DNA from 4 places in the Nocardioides sp. NPDC023903 genome. Region 1 is predicted to be linked to each of the others. Evidence: predicted binding sites of a transcription regulator. Region 1 holds the regulator's gene; each other region holds the start of a gene.
The links. The regulator LexA, encoded in region 1, represses DNA repair genes until DNA is damaged. The targets are predictions, from matches to a motif close to TCGAACANNTGTTCGA.

Region 1 (4,734 bases):
GTCCTCCACCGACCCGAAGGCCCGGTAGACGCTCGCGAAGCGCAGGTAGGCCACCTCGTCGAGCTCGCGCAGCGGCGCGAGGATCGCCAGCCCCACCTCGTTGCTGGGAACCTCGGCCAGCCCCTGGCTGCGGAGCGCCTGCTCGACCTCCTGGCCGAGGCAGGCGAGCTGGTCCTCGGTGACCGGCCGGCCCTTGCATGCCTTGCGTACGCCGTGCACCGCCTTGTCGCGGCTGAACGGCTCCGCTGCGCCGGAGCGCTTGGCCACCATCAACTGCATCTGCTCGACGGTCGTGAACCGCTTCCCACATTCCTGGCAGACCCGGCGGCGCCGGATCTGGCCACCGTCCTCGGCCACGCGGGAGTCGAGCACCTTGGTGTCGCTGTGTCGGCAGAACGGACAGTGCACGGTCGAGCCCCTCTCGTGAGACCTGTGGATCCAGGCCGTCTCATTGGCGGCCCGAGCCTGTGGAACCTGTGGATATGAGCGTGAGCCCCTGTGGAACAACACCCTCATCGCTGTGGGCCATCCGCCCGTTCATGTGAACTAGATGTGGATAACTACAGCCGTGTAACTACTAGATGTAGTGGTAACCGTACGCCCGCCCCCACGACGATGCAAGCGAGGGTCGGGTTTACCCGCGTGTCCGGCGTGTCGCCGGTCAAACACCGAAAGATTCCGGTTCGAGGGCGCCGGACTGGCCCTGATGCGTAAGAATGACCCCCGTGACAAACATCTCCGGAGGAAATCGCGTCGGGTCGCGGAGAGGCACGCGCCCCAGAAGCGGTCCCCGGCCACCTTTCATCTTGCCTGCGATCGCGACACTGGCCTTCCTCGTCATCTGGGGAGTGCTCGTGTGGGTCGCCGTCGGTTTCGGGGCCGACGCACGGGGAGGCGATTCCGGCGCCTGGGCGAAGCTCGCCATCGCGGCGGTCGTTGCAGTCGCCTGCCTCTTCCTGACCTTCACCTTCGCCGGAAAGGCCTGGCGGGCCTTCTCCGGCTCCCCCACCCCGCCAACCGACGACTACGCCGGAAGCCACTCCAACGCCTACGTCGAGGAGACGGACTACACAGACCCGGCCTACTCCGACCAGGCCTACCCTGAGCAGGCCTACCCGGAGCAGGACTACTACGGCACCGGCTCCTACGGCTACGACGACACCGGCTACGGCCGGCACAGCTCCGACACCGGAAGCCAGCCGCCCTACGGCGACACCGGGAACCGCTCGGCCTACCCCGACACCGGCTCCCAGTCGCCCTACGGCTACCCCGGCAGCGACCAGAGCTACGGCAACACCGGCAGTCGCGCCGCGTACGGCGCGTCGGCCTACCAGCCGCCGACCAGCCCACCGCCCACTCCGGCGCCCTACTACTCCAGCCCGCCGACACCGACGTCGACGCCGCAGAGCACCCCTGGGTACGGCTCGCAGGGATACAGCACGGACAGCTACCCCACCCAGCAGGCCGGCTCGCCGCAGTATCAGTCCGGTGCCTACCAGGCTCCGACCAGCTACGGCCAGACCGGCTCGCGGGCTCGGCTGACCCAGGATCCCGCCGCGACCCAGGCGATGCCCACCCAGCGCCAGCCCCAGGACCCGCCGGTCCAGCCGGTCCAGCCGGTCCAGCCGGACGACGAGTGGCCGCCGCGGCACAGCACGCGCAACAAGCAGTGGCCGCCGGCCGAGCCGGACAGCCCCTATCGCGGGCGCCACTGACCTGAGACAGCGAGAGTGCTGCAGACGCTTCCCATCGCCTGCAGCACTCTCACTCTTTTCCCCGGTAGCCGGCTGCCAGGGTCGAAGGAGCAGCCGGACATCTGTGCGGCGCCTTACGGCGCGGTCGGAACGATCAGCGTCTGTCCGGACATGAGCATCGAGGACTCGAGACTGTTGAGCTCCTTGATCCTCTGCTCCATCTCCCGAATCGAGGAGTCGGTGCCGGCGACGGCCTTCGAGGAGATGTCCCAGAGCGTGTCGCCATCGCCGACGACCATCGTGTGGGCGGAGGAGGCGGGGCTTTTGTCCGCACCGTTCTCCACCGCGAACGCCACCTTCGCTCCGATCAGCGCGATCCCGAAGAGCACGACGAGCGCGAACGCGAACACGACGACTCGTCCGCGACGGGTGAGCCGCACGGTCGAGCGACGCTCCTCCCGCACCGGACGGGGCGGCTCGGCTACGGGCAGCACATAGACGGTTGCACTCATCTCACGGCCTCCTGGTCACAAGTCTCTCGATCAGGTGTTCGATCGAGCACATGTTCGAAGGTAGATCACGTGTTCGAACAACGCAAGTAGCGACCCCAAGAATTTTCGAACGCCGACACGCACCTCCCAAGAGGTCGAACAAATGTTTGATGTCGTGGTGCTAGAGGGACTAATGTGATGACATGACCACGCAGAAGACAGGCACCGGATCAGGCGGTTCGAAGAAGAGCCGCGTCCGCGAGCTGCCCGACGGGCCGCCGGACGCGACCGGGCTCACGCCGCGTCAGCAGCGCATCCTCGCTCACCTGCGCGACAGCATCGAGCAGCGCGGCTACCCGCCCAGCATGCGCGAGATCGGCGCCGCGGTCGGGCTGACCAGCACCAGCAGCGTCGCGCACCAGCTCCGCGCGCTGGAGCAGCGTGGTCTGATCCGCAAGGACCCGAAGCGACCGCGCGCTCTCGAGGTCTTCCTCCCGGAGGTGATGGCCCACCGCAAGGCCATGTCCGGCGAGGAGCCCGAGTCGACGATCACCGCCGAGGCCGACATCAACCCCAACCCCGCCGCTGCCATGGTCCCCCTGGTCGGGCGGATCGCGGCCGGTGGACCGATCCTGGCCGAGGAGACCTCGAGCCAGCAGAGCATCGAGGACGTCTTCCCGCTGCCCAAGCAGCTGGTCGGCAACGGCGACCTCTTCCTGCTCTCGGTCTCCGGTGACTCGATGGTCGACGTGGCCATCTGCGACGGCGACTTCGTGGTCGTGCGCCAGCAGCCGACCGCTGAGAACGGCGAGATCGTGGCCGCGCTGATCGACGGCGAGGCCACGGTCAAGACGCTCTCCCGCAAGGACGGCAAGGTCTGGCTGCTGCCGCAGAACGCTGCGTACGAGCCGATCGACGGCACCCACGCGTCGATCCTCGGCAAGGTGACGGCGGTCCTGCGCAGCCTCTGAGTCCTGCGCCACACCTCCCGGAACCAGTCCGGGAACACTGCGTGAAATCCAGCCGCCGGCCCATGACAGGGCCGGCGGCTGCGTCGTTCCATACAGCGTGACCCAGACGCAGATCGACCGCCGCACCCTCATCGCCGCCGGGCTGGCGACCGCCGCAGGAGCCGGAGCCATCGTTCTCCCCGAGCCCGCCGAGGCCGCAGGCGGCACGCTCAACCACTTCCAGCACGGCGTCGCCTCCGGTGATCCGCTCCCGGACCGCGTGGTCATCTGGACCCGGGTCACGCCGACCGCGGACGCGACTCCCGGGTCCGGGCAGGGCGAGGAGGTCCTGGTCCGCTGGGAGGTCTCGCCCACCGCGGACTTCAGCCGCGTCACCGCGAAGGGATCCCACCAGACGGGTCCTGACCGCGACCACACCGTGAAGCTCGACGTCACCGGCCTGGCGCCGGAGAGCTGGTACTTCTACCGCTTCACCTACAACGGCCAGACCAGCCGCGTCGGCCGCACCCGGACCGCTCCGGCCGCCGACGCGGCCCCGGAGAACGTACGTTTCGGGGTGGTCTCCTGCTCGAACCTGCAGGCCGGCTGGTTCGCGTCCTACCGCCACCTGGCCGCCCGCGACGACCTGCACGCGATCCTCCACCTGGGCGACTACCTCTACGAGTACGCCCCCGGCGAGTACGGCTACGGCATGGCCAACGAGGACGTCCGGCGGCACGAGCCGGCCCACGAGATGCACACGCTGGCCGACTACCGGATCCGGCACGCGCAGTACAAGCGCGACGTCGACCTCTCCGCCGCCCACGCCCGGCTGCCCTGGATCGTCACCTGGGACGACCACGAGTCGGCCAACGACGCCTGGCTGCTGGGCGCCGAGAACAACGAGCCCGGTGAGTACGACTGGATCGACCGCAAGACCAACGCCAACCAGGCCTACGACGAGTGGATGCCGCTGCGCGTCGACGGCACTGCCACCGTGGAGATCGACGACCACCTCCACGACAGCATCTACCGGCGCCTGCGCTTCGGCAACCTGCTCGAGCTGAGCATGCTCGACCTGCGCTCCTACCGCTCCCAGCAGGTAGCCCGCACCGACCTCGCCGGCGTCGACGACCCCGACCGCACGATCACCGGCGACGAGCAGCTGGCCTGGCTCAAGGACGGTCTGCTCACCGACGCCCAGTGGAAGATCGTCGGCAACCCGGTGATGATCAGCCCGGTCACCTTCGGCGCGCTCCCCAAGAGCCTGATCAGCCCGGTCAACGACGTCACCGGCCTCCTGCCCGACAACGGCATCGCCTACAACGTCGACCAGTGGGACGGCTACACCGCCGACCGCACCGAGCTCTTCGAGCACATCCGCAACAACGCGATCACCGACACCGTCTTCGTCACGGGCGACATCCACTCAGCGTGGGCCTGCGACCTGCCGTACGACTCCGCCGTCTACCCGCTCGGCAAGACCGCCGGGGTCGAGTTCGTGGCCACCTCGGTGACCTCGAACAACCTCAAGGACATCCTCGGCGCGCCACGCCGCACGGTCAGCCTGACGGTCGAGAACATCATCCGGACCGCCAA
Region 2 (4,734 bases), on a different contig from region 1:
CCAGGTCGAGCCGGTCCAGGCCGAGCGGGTCGACCTCGTAGAGGTCGAGCGCCTTCTCGGCGATCTGCTGGGTGACCGTGCCGTCGGCCTTGACCTGGGCATAGTCGCGTACGCGGCGCAGCAGCCGGTTGGCGATCCGTGGCGTGCCTCGGGAGCGGCCGGCGATCTCGGCGGCGCCGTCGTCCTTGAGCGTCACCTCGAGCAGCCCCGCGGAGCGGCGCACGATCAGCTCGAGGTCGGCCGGGTCGTAGAGCTCGAGGTGGCCGGTGAAGCCGAACCTGTCCCGGAGCGGACCCGGGAGGAGCCCGGCGCGCGTGGTCGCGCCGACCAGCGTGAACGGCGGCAGGTCGATCGGGATCGCGGTCGCGCCCGGGCCCTTGCCGATGACCACGTCGACCCGGAAGTCCTCCATCGCCAGGTAGAGCATCTCCTCGGCGGGTCGGCTCATCCGGTGGATCTCGTCGACGAAGAGCACCTCGCCCTCGTTGAGCCCGCTCAGGATCGCGGCCAGGTCGCCAGCGTGGGTGATCGCCGGGCCGCTCGTGATCCGAAGCGGCGCCGACATCTCGGCGGCGATGATCATCGCGAGGGTCGTCTTGCCGAGGCCCGGCGGCCCGGAGAGGAGTACGTGGTCGGGGGCCCGCTCACGCCGCCGCGCCGCCTCGAGGACGAGGCCGAGCTGCTCGCGGACGCGTTGCTGGCCGATCAGCTCGTCGAGGGTCTTCGGGCGCAGCGCGGCCTCGACGGCGCGGTCGTCGCCGTCGGCCTCGGCGATGGTGAGCGAGGAGAAGTAATCCTCCTCGGCCTGGTCCAGGTCGTCCTCGTGCATGGGTCCTTATGCCTTCGAAAGGGTGCGCAGGGCCGCCCGAAGAAGCAGCGAGATGTTGGCCTGGTCGCCGGCCTCGGGCTCGATCGCGGTCACCGCCTTGTCGGCGTCCCGGGCGTTGTAGCCCAGGCCGACGAGGGCCTCGGTGACCTGGTCGCGCCACGGCGCCGCTGTGGTGGCGCGCGCAGGGGCGGAGGCGGTGCCGGTCGGGGCGCCGATCCTGTCCTTGAGCTCCAGGATGATCCGCTGGGCACCCTTCTGCCCGATGCCGGGGACCTTGGTGAGGGTCTTGGCGTCCTCGCCCGCGATGGCCAGCCGGATGCCGTCGGGCGAGAGGACGGCGAGCATGGCCTGGGCGAGCTTCGGGCCGACACCGGAGGCGGTCTGGAGAAGCTCGAAGAGCGTGCGCTCGTCTGTGTCGGTGAAGCCGAAGAGGGTCAGCGAGTCCTCGCGCACGACCAGGCTGGTCGGCAGGTGCGCCTCCTCGCCGGTGCGGAGCGTGGCCAGCGTGTTGGGCGTGCAGAGCAGCTCGATGCCGATCCCGCCGACCTCGACGACGGCGGTGGAGAGACTGACGGCGGCGACCTTGCCGCGTACGGACGCGATCACTTCTTTGTCCTTCCGGCCGCGGCGAGCGCGGCTTCGATGCGGTTCTGGGCGCCTCCGCGCCACTGGTGGGTGATGGCCAGCGCCAGCGCGTCGGCGGCATCGGCGGGCTTGGGCGGGGTCGAGAGCCGCAGGATGCGGGTCACCATGGCGGTCACCTGGGCCTTGTCGGCGCGGCCGTTGCCCGAGACGGCGGCCTTGACCTCCGAGGGCGTGTGCAGGGCGACCGGGAGACCGCGCCGCGCGGCGCAGACCATCGCCAGGCCGCTGGCCTGGGCCGTACCCATGATCGTGGAGACGTTGGACCGCGCGAAGATCCGCTCGATCGCGACCGCGTCGGGCCGGTGCTCCTCGATCCAGGCGTCGATCCCCTTCTCGATGGTCACCAGCCGCTCCCAGACGGGGAGATCGGAGGACGTACGGATCACTCCGACGTCCACCATCGACAGCGGCCTGCCGAGCGAGCCGTCGACCACGCCCATCCCGCACCGGGTCAGGCCGGGGTCGATCCCAAGCACGCGCACTGAAGCACCTCTTCCACAACGACCGGGCCGGCCGGGTGTCGAACGTCTGTTCGTAGACTACCTGCCGGCCGCTGCCTCCGGCGCTACGACACCCTCATTCAGGATGACGCAACGCGCCTCGGAGGTCACCAGTCGCTGTAGAGGCCTCCTGCGCTCACAGGCTGTCGGTCCGCCGCTCCTCGACGGTCTCCGTACCGTCCGCATGCCTCCGCCTCGCGACCGTGCGTGAGCGACCGCCGGTGTTCAGCGTCACAGCGGTCAGGATCAGCACCAACGCTCCGACGGCGGCCAGGATCCAGCCGATCATCGTCAGATCGACCCCGCTGACCGAGACGTGCACAGCCAGCGCCAGGACCAGCCCGACCACGAGCAGAATCGCTCCTACGCCGTATCCCATCGTGTCCTCCTTCCAGCGGGAACGCGCCCTGGTGGCGGTTCGCGACCTTCCGGGTACCCGGCATCCACCCCGGGCATGAGCCGGTTCACAAGGGGACGACAGCGCGCTCGGCGCCGCAGGTCAGGCGTCGACGGTCTCCATGACCTCATCGGGAACGTCGGCGTTGGAGAAGACGTTCTGGACGTCGTCGAGGTCGTCGACGGCGTCGATGAGCTTGAAGACCTTCTCGGCCGCGGAGGCATCGGCGACGGGGATGTCCATGGAGGCCACGAACTGGACCTCGGCGGAGTCGTAGTCGATGCCGGCGTCCTGCAGCGCGGTGCGTACCGCGACGACGTCGGAGGGGTCGGAGACGATCTCGAAGGACTCACCGAGGTCGTTGACGTCCTCGGCACCGGCGTCGAGGGTGGCCTCGAGGAGGTCGTCCTCGGAGATCTCCTTGCCCTCCTGGGCCTTGGCCACGACGACGACGCCCTTGCGGTCGAAGAGCCGCGAGACCGAGCCCGGGTCGGCCATGGTGCCGCCGTTGCGGGTGACCGCGGTGCGCACCTCCATGGCCGCCCGGTTGCGGTTGTCGGTCAGACACTCGATGAGGAGCGCGACGCCCTGGGGGCCGTAGACCTCGTACATGATCGTGTCGTAGCTGACCCCGCCGCCGTCGAGCCCACCGCCGCGCTTGACCGCGCGGTCGATGTTGTCGTTGGGGACCGACTGCTTCTTGGCCTTCTGGATCGCATCGAAGAGGGTCGGGTTGCCCGTCGGGTCAGGACCGCCGGTCTTGGCCGCGATCTCGATCGTCTTGATGAGCTTGGCGAAGAGCTTGCCGCGCTTGGCGTCGATCGCCGCCTTCTTGTGCTTCGTCGTTGCCCACTTGGAGTGGCCGCTCATCTGGAAACCGTCCTTTGCCCCGCGTCGTCGCTGATGCTTGTCGTGCCGCCTCCGCTCTACCCATTTTCGGGGCGCCACATGGCAGCAGACACCCAGTTTAACTACGTGCGGTGCGTCACCGTCAGCAGCAGGTGTCGACGAAGAGCTGATGCAGCCGGTCGTCGGCGTTGACCTCCGGATGGAACGAGGTCGCCATGAGCTGGTTCTGGCGTACGGCGACGGGGTGCTCCCCCACGCTCGCCAGCACCTCCACGCCCGGACCGATCTGCTCGACCCAGGGCGCCCGGATGAAGACGCCGTGGACCGTGTCGTCCAGCCCGGTGACCTCCAGGTCGGTCTCGAACGACTCCGTCTGCCGCCCGAAGGCGTTGCGCCGGACGGTGATGTCGAGCCCGCCGATCGTCTCCTGGCCCTGGGCCGCGTCGAGCAGCCGGTCGGCCAGGAGCACCATGCCGGCGCAGGTGCCGAGCGCCGGCATCCCGCCGCGGACCCTCTCGCGGAGCGGGTCGAGCAGGTCGAACGTACGCGCCAGGCGCCACATCGCCGTCGACTCCCCGCCGGGGATGACGAGAGCGTCGCACGCGTCGAGCTCCTCCCGACGGCGTACGGACGTCGCCTTCACCCCCAGGCGGTCGAGGGCGGCGAGGTGCTCGCGGACGTCGCCCTGGAGGGCGAGTACGCCGACAGTGGTCACCAGCCGCGCTCCGCGAACTGGATCGACCTAGCCGGCTCGTCGACGTTGATGCCGACCATCGCCTCGCCGAGGCCGCGGGAGACCTTGGCGACGACGTCGGGGTCGTCGTGGAAGGTGGTCGCCTTGACGATCGCCTCGGCGCGCTGGGCAGGGTTGCCGGACTTGAAGATGCCGGAGCCGACGAACACGCCCTCGGCGCCGAGCTGCATCATCATCGCGGCGTCGGCCGGGGTCGCGATGCCGCCGGCGGTGAACAGGACGACCGGGAGCTTGCCGTTCTCGGCGACCTCCTTGACCAGCTCGTAGGGAGCCTGGAGCTCCTTGGCGGCCACGTAGAGCTCGTCCTCGGCAAGGGCGCCGAGACGGCGGATCTCGCGGCGGATCGTACGCATGTGGGTCACGGCGTTGGACACGTCGCCGGTGCCGGCCTCGCCCTTGGAGCGGATCATCGCCGCGCCCTCGGTGATGCGGCGCAGGGCCTCGCCGAGGTTGGTCGCGCCGCACACGAACGGCACGGTGAAGGCCCACTTGTCGATGTGGTTCTCGTAGTCGGCCGGGGTCAGCACCTCGGACTCGTCGATGTAGTCGACGCCCAGGGACTGCAGCACCTGGGCCTCGGCGAAGTGGCCGATCCGGGCCTTGGCCATGACCGGGATGGAGACGGCCTCGATGATGCCGTCGATCATGTCAGGGTCGGACATGCGGCTCACGCCGCCCTGGGCACGGATGTCGGCGGGGACGCGCTCGAGCGCCATCACCGCCACCGCCCCGGCGTCCTCGGCGATCTTCGCCTGCTCGG
Region 3 (4,734 bases), on a different contig from region 1:
CCGGCATGATCGCGCAGGCCATCGAGCGGCATCCGACGCTCCGGTTCGAGGTCGGCGACATGGCCCGTCTCCCGCTCCGTGACGGTGAGCTCGCCGGGGTGCTGGCCTGGTACTCCCTCATCCACACCCCGCCCGCGCGCCGGCCCGAGGTCCTCGCCGAGCTCGCCCGGGTTACCCGTCGTGGCGGCCGGTTCGTGACCGCGTTCCAGGTCGGGGACGAGCACGTACGCCACATCGGCGCGTATGGCCACGACGTCACCTTCGACGGCTACCGGCTCCCGGTCGAGGCGACCAGCGCGCTGCTCGAGGAGGCGGGTTTCGAGGTCACCGGGACCGTGGTGCGCTCCGCCGAGGACTGGGAGCGGACACCGCAGGCGTATCTCGTCGCGCGCCGTCGCTGACGACCGATAGGTTGCGCCCATGACGCAGCAGCCGTACCACGTCCCCCGCTTCTACCTTCGCCAGAAGGTGACGCCTTTCGCCAACAAGTACGTTGCCCAGGCCGCCAACGCCGACGGCTCGGAGGGGCAGGTGCTCGCCTTCGCTCAGCAGAAGCGGCTGGCGTTCAAGGAGCAGGTGACGTTCTACGCCGACGAGTCGAAGTCGCAGGCCGTCTTCGCCTTCAAGGCGCGTGCGGTGATGGACCTCAACGCCGGCTACGACGTCACCGACCCGAGCGGGGCGGCGCTGGGTTTCTTTCGCAAGGACTTCGGCAAGAGCCTGCTGCGCTCGACCTTCCAGGTGGAGGGTCCGGGCTACTCCGGCACGGGTCAGGAGCGCAACCAGGTCATCGCCATCCTGCGCCGCTTCACCGAGCTCGACTTCCTCCCGATCCACTTCGACTACGTGTCCGCCGAGGGCCAGCCGCTGATCTCGATCGAGCGTCGCTTCGCCTTCCGCGACAAGTACACGGTCACCGTCCACGACCCGCGCGTCGACTTCCGGGTCGCCGCTGCCCTCGCCGTCGCGATGGACGCGCTGATGCAGCGCTGAGCCTCGCGGCTCAGGGGCCGTCCGCCGCCTCCAGGTGCGGGCGGACCAGGTCCAGCAGCATCTGGTGGGTGGCTGCGTCGGCCGCGGCGATCATCCCGCGGCCGGTGTGGATCGGGTCGCCGTTGAGGTCGGTGACGACGCACCCGGCGGCCTGGCACAGCGCGATGCCGGCGGTGAAGTGGACGCTTCCCTCGAGGTGGCCATCGGTGACGTACGCCGCCCGTCGGCCGGCCGCGACCCAGGCGACCGCGAGGGTGGAGGACATCACGCGCGGGCCGAAGTGGGCTCGCAGGCGCGGGTCGGCGACGAGCTGCCCGCCGACGAACGGCCGCTCGAGCGGGCCGTCGCACTGGATGTCGACGAGCCGGGTGCGTGGGCTCGGGGTGAGGACGGTGTCGCCGCCGCCCTTGCGCAGCCAGGCGGAGGTGCCGTCGGTCCAGAAGATCTCTTCGCTGATCGGATCGGCCGAAACCGCCGTCTCGACGCCCATTGGTGTCACGAGCGCGACGTTCACCGCGGCGAGCGGGGTCTGGGCGGCGTAGTTGAGGGTCCCGCAGAGCGGGTCGACCAACCATCTCCGCTCGCTGTCGCCGCTGCGGCCGGTCTCCTCACCCTCGAAGGCGTCGTCGGGCCGGTACGTCGCGATCGTCTCCCGGATCGCCTTCTCCGAGGCGATGTCCGCCTCGGTCGCGAAGTCGGTCGGGGACTTGTCGAAGTGGCTCGGGTCCGTGCCGTACATCTCCCTCACGACCGCCGCCCCTGCCGTCGCCGCCGCGATCGCGACGGCCTGGTCTGGAAACGCTGCCCGGAAGGCGTCGATCGCTGGGTCAGGGGACTCCTCCGGCTCGTCGCCGATGAACACCGCCACGACCTCGGCCTCGGGATCCTCGATCAGCGTCGGCAGAATCCTGTCACGCCAGCTCCGTACGTTGGGGTGGTCATAGTCGACGTACGCCTCCGCGGGCGAGATCAGCTCGATCGCTCGCTCGAGCTCCTGTCGGGTCAGTCTGTACGCCGCCGTCCCGCGCTTGTGTCCGACGACTGTTGCGATGACCACCGCTGGGAGGCGGTGGCCGTAGGCGTTGACCAGGGGGAAATGTTCTGGCTCGTGGTTGGCTGCTGTGGATGGGCGGAGGCCTACGCCGTGGGCGTTCGGCGGCGTCCAGCCGTCTATCGCTGACTCGAACCTTGATCTTGCCGCGAGGATCTCGTCCATCGTCGTCCAGTGCTCCACGCTGGGGAAATCTATCGGTGCGTTTGTCGTTTGCGGACCGCTTTTCGGGGTTGGGGTGGGCCGCCGACCCTTTCTTTGAGGGTCTTCTCGACGATCCCCGGAGTAAAGGACGGCCTTCGGCCGCCGGCTTCGCCGGCCGCTTCGCGGTCCTTGACACCGGGGCCCGTCGAGAAAAGATTTGGCTGGCTATCGGGGCGGCGGCCCGGGTGTGGCGCAGCGGATTCTTGTTTGGGACGGGTGGTGTTGATGGGGGCGGAGGGTGGCCCTTCGGGCCACTTACCATCCACAGAGGCGAGATCGTTCGCTCACCGCTAAAACTGTATTTGACCTGGGAAAATAGATGGCCGGATGGTGGCGGGAGGCGTAGAATCAGACCCATCACGACACACCTCTGAGGGGAGGGACGGCGATGAGTCTCGGCCGCGACATCGACCACTGGGGCACCAACCCCGGTGACGCGATCGACGCTGCCTTGAAGGCCATCGAGTCCGCCCTTCAAGAGCTCCTCGCGACCGACCCTGCCTATTGGCGCACGGGACAGAAGAAGGATCTGCTGGAGCGGTTGGAGAAGCTCCAGGCGCAGCAAGCGGCATTGAAACTTCGAGTGCTCGCCACGGCTGGTGATCTCGCCGAAGAGACCGGCGCCAAAGACGCCTCCGGGTGGATGCGGACCGAACTGCTCGTCGACAAGGCCGTGGCCCGTTCCCAGATCAAGCTTGCCGCGGGGGTAGCGAAGTATGACCTCGTGGCGGCTGGTCTGGCTGAGGGTGTGGTGTCGCAGGACAAGGCACGGGTGATCACCCAAGCCCTCGACCAGGTCGAGGCCGACCCGGCACCGCAGCCCTCGGCTTCGATGGCGAGCAGATCACCGCCGCCGAAGCCCGCCGGATGGCCTGCAACGCCGACCTCGTCCCCGTCGTCCTCGGCACCGACTCCGAGATCCTCAACTTCGGCCGCACCGCCCGATTGGCGTATCCGGTCCAACACCGCGCCCTGCGGCTACGAGACAAGTGCTGCCAAGCCGAAGACTGTGACGCCCCAGCAGCCTGGACCGAGGCCCATCACCTCAAACCCTGGTCCGAAGGCGGCCTCACCAACCTCGCGAACATGGTTTTGTTGTGTCCGAGTGACCATCGTCGAATCCACGATCCGAACTACGGGTATGAGCGGCTCCCGAGTGGGCGGATCCGGTTCACCCGGCGTACCTGAGCGAGCTGCTCTGGTGCGACCGCTCGCCCGTGACACCTTGTGAAGCATTCACAAGGTGTCATCGTCTTGTGAAAGCACGAGGATGCCGTCTGTCTCCAAGAGCCGCCGGCCTCGGATCCCCAAGCCCGTGCCCAACTGAATCCGCTGCGCCAAACCCCGCCGCCGACCCGATAGCGAGCCAAAATTCTCGGCGGGTCCCGGTGTCAAGGATCGCCGAAGGCGACCGGCGAAGCCGGCGGCCGAAGGCCGTCCTTGACTCCGGGACCCGGCGAGAACACCATCCGTAACGGGTCGGCGGCCCAGGCCCAAGAAGAAACACCAACCACCAAATCCGAAGATCCAGCAGCGGTAAGAGAGGATGGGAGGCATGCGCGTCCACATCGGCTGTGACCATGCCGGTCTCGAACTGAAGTCCCACCTGATCAACCGTCTGACGGAGCTCGGCTACGAGCCTGTCGACCATGGCCCGTTCGTCTATGACGCACTCGACGACTACCCGGTCTTCTGCATCCGGGCGGCCGAGGGAGTGGTCCGGGACCGGGAGCAGGGGCTGGACAGCCTCGGGGTCGTGATCGGCGGGTCGGGCAACGGTGAGCAGATGGCGGCCAACAAGGTGACCGGCATCCGCTGCGCGCTCGCGTGGAGCGAGGAGACCGCCAAGCTCGCCCGTGACCACAACAATGCCCAGGTGGTCGCGGTGGGTGGCCGGATGCACAGCCTCGAGGACATGACGAAGTTCGTCGAGATCTTCCTGGCCGAGCCGTTCAGCGAGGACGAGCGGCACGTACGCCGCATCGACCAGCTCCACGCCTACGACGCCGACGGCGTACGGCCGCCGCTTCCCGACTCGGCCAAGGGCCTCGGGCCCGCCGAGGACCAGGACTGATCCGGGGATGCCCGAGGGGCACACCCTCCACCGCCTCGCGCTCGATCTGAGCGACGCCTTCGCCGGTCAGCAGGTCCGGGTCAGCAGCCCGCAGGGCCGGTTCGCCGACTCCGCCGCGCTCCTCGACGGCCAGGTCGTCGCCGGCGCCGAGGCGTGGGGCAAGCAGCTGTTCGTGGAGTTCCCGGGGGAGCAGTACGTCCACATCCACCTCGGCCTCTACGGCAAGCTCGACCTGAAGCCGCACGCAGGCGAGCCGCCGCTCCCGATCGGCCAGGTCCGACTGCGCCTGACCGGCAGCGAGACGTACGCAGACCTGCGCGGTGCCACCACATGCAATCTGGTCACCGCGGCCCAGCGTGACGCGGTGGTTGCGAAGCTCGGCCCGGACCCGCTGCGCGACGACGCCGACCCA
Region 4 (4,734 bases), on a different contig from region 1:
CAGCAGGTCGGCGTCCTCGATCGGTACCAGGTGCGGCCTGACCTCGGCCTCGCACGCGGGGTCGGTGAGCAGCCGGATCACCTCCGCGCGCACCTTGGCCCATGCGTCCGGCCCTGCGGCGAGCAGCCCGTCGAGGCCACCTTCACAGTGCCCGGCCAAGCCCTCGGCCGCCGCGGCGACGTCGAGCACCAGGTCACCGATCCGCACTCCGAGCCGCGGCGTCGCGTCGGCGGAGGTGCGGAAGGTGGCATATGGGAGTGCCTCGAGGCCGAACTGACTGTTGTTGATGTCCAGCCACGACGTCACTGGCGGCCTCCCGCCCAGGTCCAGGCGTACTTGCCGTCGTCGACCGTGGCGCCGGCCTCGCCGACCTCCAGCGGCCGGAAGGTGTCGACCATGACCGCGAGCTCATCGAAGAACTCCGCGCCCAGGCTGCGCTCCATCGCACCGGGCTGCGGCCCGTGGGCGTGGCCGCCGGGGTGGAGGGTGATCGAGCCGATGCCGATCCCGGAGCCCTTGCGGGCCTCGTAGTCGCCACCGACGTAGAACATGACCTCGTCGGAGTCGACGTTGGAGTGGTAGTAGGGCACTGGCACCGCGAGCTCGTGGTAGTCCACCTTGCGGGGCACGAAGTTGCAGATCACGAAGTTGTTGCCCTCGAAGACCTGGTGGGCGGGCGGCGGCTGGTGGACCTTGCCGGTGATCGGCATGTAGTCGGCGATGTTGAAGACATACGGGTAGAGGCAGCCGTCCCAGCCGACGACGTCGAACGGGTGATGCGGGAGGACGTGGACCGAGCCGGCGATGCCGCCGGCGCCCGGGCCGCGGTGCTTGATGAAGACCTCAATCCCTTGGGCCTCCGCCTCGGTCGTATCCACGGTCTGCGGGTCGGTCGGGAGCCGGAGGTCCCGCTCGCAGTACGGGGCGTGCTCGAGGAACTGGCCGAACCGGGAGAGGTAGCGCTTCGGCGGGGCGATGTGGGAGTTCGCCTCGATCGCGTAGACCCGCAGCGGAGCGTCGCCGACCGGCACCCAGCGGTGGGTGGTGGCGCGTGGGATCACCACGTAGTCGCCCTCCCCCACCATCAGGTCGCCGAAGACCGTCTCGACGACCCCGGTCCCGGACTCGACGTAGACACACTCGTCGCCGATCGCGTTGCGGTAGAGCGGCGAGGTCTCCCCCGCCACCGCATAGTGAAGACGTACGTCGCCGTTGCCGAGCACCAGTCGGCGCCCGGTCACCGCGTCGTTGGCCCCCCAAGTCGAACTCAGCCTGTCCTCACCAGGGAAAAGGTCGTGGAGCCCGAGGTGCATCGGGCGCAGTGGATGGTTGGGGGTGGTGCCGTGGTCGGGCAGCTCCCAGATGCGTACGTCCTTCACCGCCGAGGGGATGTGGCGGTGGTAGAGCAGGGAGGAGTCCGAGGAGAACCCTTCCTCGCCCATGAGCTCTTCGTAGTAGAGATTCCCTTCTCCGTCGCGGTGTTGGGTGTGCCGCTTGGGCGGGATGTGCCCGCGCTGTTGGTAATGCGCCATACCCCGGATCGTACGTGACCTGGACCACAGCGATCACGGGGGCCGAACGTCCTGAATTCGTCCCAGGTACCTCCCGGGGCATGCCTCACTCCCCTAGGCTCCGGAGATGCCCTCCGACACCCCCGAGACCCTCTTCGTCGCGCACGCGACGGGTCGTCTCCTGCATGTCCGGGCCTGCCCCCAGCTCCTCGGTCTAGACGCCCCGGTCAGGGCCACTCCCGCGCAGGTCGAGTCGTTGGGCACGTGTGCATGGTGCGCCAAGGAACTCTCCGAGGCCGGCCGAAAGTACTTCGACTCCGTCGAACAGGCCGTACGCACCCTCGACCCTTCCGACGATGCTGTTCGGGCTACCGAGGCGGCGCTGGGTGACGTCGACTATGAGCTCATCTGGGTTCCGCCTAGCTATTCGCACATTGCTGTTGGCGACAAGGAGCATGCTGTTGCTTGGATCGGGCGGGGTTGTGTGATGCATGAGGACGGGCGGCTCATCGACTTCGGGTGAGTCTGAATTTCACCTCTGTTGCGGACCGTGTTTTCTTGGTTGGGGTGGGCCGCCGACCCTTTCTTGGAGGGTCTTCTCGATCTGGACCGGCGTCAAGGACGCCCTTCGGGCGCCGGCTTCGCCGGCCGCTTCGCGGTCCTGGACTCCGGACCAGATCGAGAAAGATTTGGCTGGTTATCGGGGCGGCGGCCGGGGTGTGGCGCAGAGGAGTCTGGTTTGGGACAGCTGAGGTTGATGGGGCGGAAGGGTGGCCCTTCGGGCCACTTACCATCCACAGAAACGAGGTCGTTCACTCAACGCGAAACCGCCTTTGACCTGCATAAATGGGTGGTTAAGCGAGTGTTCGAGGCGTAGAATCAGAACATCACAACACCCGTTTGAAGGGAGGGAAGCGATGAGTCTCGAACGCGACATCAACCCGTGGTCAACCGACCCCGAGGACGCGATCGACGCAGAGATAGCTGCCATCGAATCCTCCCTCGAAAAGCTGCTGACCCGAGATCCCGCCTACTGGCGCACCGGGCAGAAGAAGGAGCGCCTGGTAGGACTGGAGAGGATCCAGGCCAAGCAGACCGCGCTCAAACTCCGGGTGCTCGCCTCTGCCGGCGACATCGCCGAGGAGACCGGCGCCAAAGACGCCTCCGCGTGGATGCGCGCTGAACTCTTGATCGACAAGGGCGTGGCCCGGTCCCAGATCAAGCTCGCGGCCAGTGTCGCGAAGTACGAGCACGTTGCTGCCGGCCTGGCTGAAGGCGTGGTGTCCCTGGACAAGGCCCGGGTGATCGTGAAGGCGTTGGACAAGATCGAGGCCGACCCGGTCGCGAGCGTTGAAGATCTGGTCCTGGCTGAGAAGCTGCTGGTCGACTACGCCACCCGCATGACCGCGAACGAACTCCGGATCGTCGGGAAACGGATCCTGGCCGAGATCGATCCGGTCCGGTTCGAGGACGCCGAAGCCAAAGCCCTCCTGGCTGAAGAGGAACGCGCCCAGCAGAAGACCGCGCTGCGGGTGTGGGACAACCACGACGGCACCATCGGCTTCGACGGCGTCCTTTCGACCTCGATCGGGATGCGGTTCAAGCGGCTCGTCGAGGCCTGGGCCCAGCCCCGCAAGCAGAAGTTGGTCGGCAAGGGTGCGCCCTTGCCGCCGTGGGAGCGGTTGATGGGCCAGGGATTCGCCCGGCTGCTGGAGACCGTCGACCCGGCAGGGTTGCCCCGCCACGGCGGTGACGCGACCACCATCAACGTGGTCATCAGCCTCGAGGAGCTCCGCAAGGACCTCGGCATCGCCACCCTCGGCTACGACGAGACCAACGGCACCACCATCACCGCAGCCGAGGCCAGAAGGATGGCCTGCAACGCCACCATCATCCCCTGGGTCCTCGGCGGCGACGGCCAGGTCCTCGACGCTGGTAGGGACAGTCGGTTCTTCCAGCCGATCCAGCGCAAGGCGATGCGGTTGCAGCAGAAGTGCTGCCAAGCCGAGGGCTGCGACATGCCACCCGAATGGTGCGACGCCCACCACCTCGACCCCTGGGCCGCCGGCGGCAAGACCAACCTCAAAGATGGGGCGCTGCTGTGTCCCCATCACCACCGCCTGGCGCACAACCCTGCCTACACCCATGAGCGACTACCCGACGGCAGCATCCGGTTCACCCGCCGCCCCTAACCGGCTCGCCGAGGCCCTCTCGACTCCACGCTCGCCGGTTCCCTGCTGGTGGGGACATTTCCCCACCGCGGTGAAGGTTCCCCACCCTCCGGAGGGTGGGGAAGCTCCGCGCTCGTGGGGAACTCTTCGGATCAGTGGGCGACGGCTCGCCTGTGAACGATTCACAAGGTCACGCCCACTGTCGTAGGCACCGACGAGGCACCGGGCCGCCCGCGCACGACCAGCCACGGATCCCAAGCCCGTGCCCAACTGAATCCGCTGCGCCACACTCTCGCCGCCGACCCGATACAGGCGAAATCTTTCTCGATCGAAGCAAGGGTCGGCGGCGAACACTGAAACGAAGCAACGGTCACGTCCGCGCTCACCCACCGACCCCAACAACAGGCGGTATCCTCGAAACATGACCGCGTTGCCCGACTGGATGCACCCTCCCCGTGAGGAGGGTTGGTACTCCGAAGACCTCGACATGCTCGTCGAGGCGCCGCGTCATACCGAACTCATCGACGGAGCCCTGGTCTTCAATATGTCACCGCAGCGCCGCTGGCACAGTCGGCTCGTCACGGCCCTGACCAACTCGCTGACTGCGCAGGCGCCGGACGAGTTCGAAGTGGATCGGGAGCTGACGGTGGTGCTCGACAGGCGCAACCGGCCGGAGCCGGACGTGCTGGTGAGCACGGCACGGATCTCCGACCAGGCCTCGTTCTACGATGCCGACACCGTCGCCTTGGTGGTCGAGGTGGTCTCGCCGGAGTCCGAGCACCGCGACCGGGCGGTGAAGCCGCAGAAGTACGCCGAGGCGGGGATCTCCCACTACTGGCGCATCGAGAACGAGGACGGCGCGCCCGCGATCCATGTCTACGAGCGCGACGACCTCACCAACGCCTACGTCCCGATCGGGATCTTCCGCGACCGGCTCGACGTCCCGGTGCCGTTCCCGGTCAAGATCGACCTCACCGATCTGCTCCGCTGACGTCCGCCGCCGGCACCTCGGGCACCTCGCCGGGCAGCTGCTCCTGCTGGACGAGGTGGAG

Region 2: a site for LexA is predicted at 1,995-2,010, ahead of ruvC (crossover junction endodeoxyribonuclease RuvC). Genes of this name have one in related genera too.
Region 3: a site for LexA is predicted at 2,899-2,914, ahead of AB0F44_RS06360 (HNH endonuclease signature motif containing protein). Genes of this name have one in related genera too.
Region 4: a site for LexA is predicted at 2,366-2,381, ahead of AB0F44_RS03180 (DUF222 domain-containing protein). Genes of this name have one in related genera too.

What each region holds. Positions count from the first base shown of each region.
Region 1 is NZ_JBEZZS010000016.1:70,732-75,465, reverse strand. Features, by position in the region: gene nrdR (transcriptional regulator NrdR) at 1-408, opposite strand, end outside; gene AB0F44_RS17610 (hypothetical protein) at 807-1,715, shown strand; gene AB0F44_RS17605 (LysM peptidoglycan-binding domain-containing protein) at 1,829-2,206, opposite strand; gene lexA (transcriptional repressor LexA) at 2,389-3,156, shown strand; gene AB0F44_RS17595 (alkaline phosphatase D family protein) at 3,254-4,734, shown strand, end outside.
Region 2 is NZ_JBEZZS010000004.1:182,810-187,543, forward strand. Features, by position in the region: gene ruvB (Holliday junction branch migration DNA helicase RuvB) at 1-829, opposite strand, end outside; gene ruvA (Holliday junction branch migration protein RuvA) at 836-1,435, opposite strand; gene ruvC (crossover junction endodeoxyribonuclease RuvC) at 1,432-1,956, opposite strand; gene AB0F44_RS07380 (DUF6458 family protein) at 2,111-2,353, opposite strand; gene AB0F44_RS07385 (YebC/PmpR family DNA-binding transcriptional regulator) at 2,474-3,241, opposite strand; gene pdxT (pyridoxal 5'-phosphate synthase glutaminase subunit PdxT) at 3,363-3,935, opposite strand; gene pdxS (pyridoxal 5'-phosphate synthase lyase subunit PdxS) at 3,932-4,734, opposite strand, start outside.
Region 3 is NZ_JBEZZS010000003.1:275,865-280,598, forward strand. Features, by position in the region: gene AB0F44_RS06345 (class I SAM-dependent methyltransferase) at 1-401, shown strand, start outside; gene AB0F44_RS06350 (hypothetical protein) at 421-993, shown strand; gene AB0F44_RS06355 (inositol monophosphatase family protein) at 1,004-2,227, opposite strand; gene AB0F44_RS06360 (HNH endonuclease signature motif containing protein) at 3,116-3,436, shown strand; gene AB0F44_RS06365 (ribose-5-phosphate isomerase) at 3,804-4,322, shown strand; gene AB0F44_RS06370 (DNA-formamidopyrimidine glycosylase family protein) at 4,330-4,734, shown strand, end outside.
Region 4 is NZ_JBEZZS010000001.1:653,479-658,212, forward strand. Features, by position in the region: gene fahA (fumarylacetoacetase) at 1-306, opposite strand, end outside; gene AB0F44_RS03170 (cupin domain-containing protein) at 303-1,532, opposite strand; gene AB0F44_RS03175 (hypothetical protein) at 1,639-2,034, shown strand; gene AB0F44_RS03180 (DUF222 domain-containing protein) at 2,429-3,703, shown strand; gene AB0F44_RS03185 (Uma2 family endonuclease) at 4,104-4,673, shown strand; gene betT (choline BCCT transporter BetT) at 4,654-4,734, opposite strand, start outside.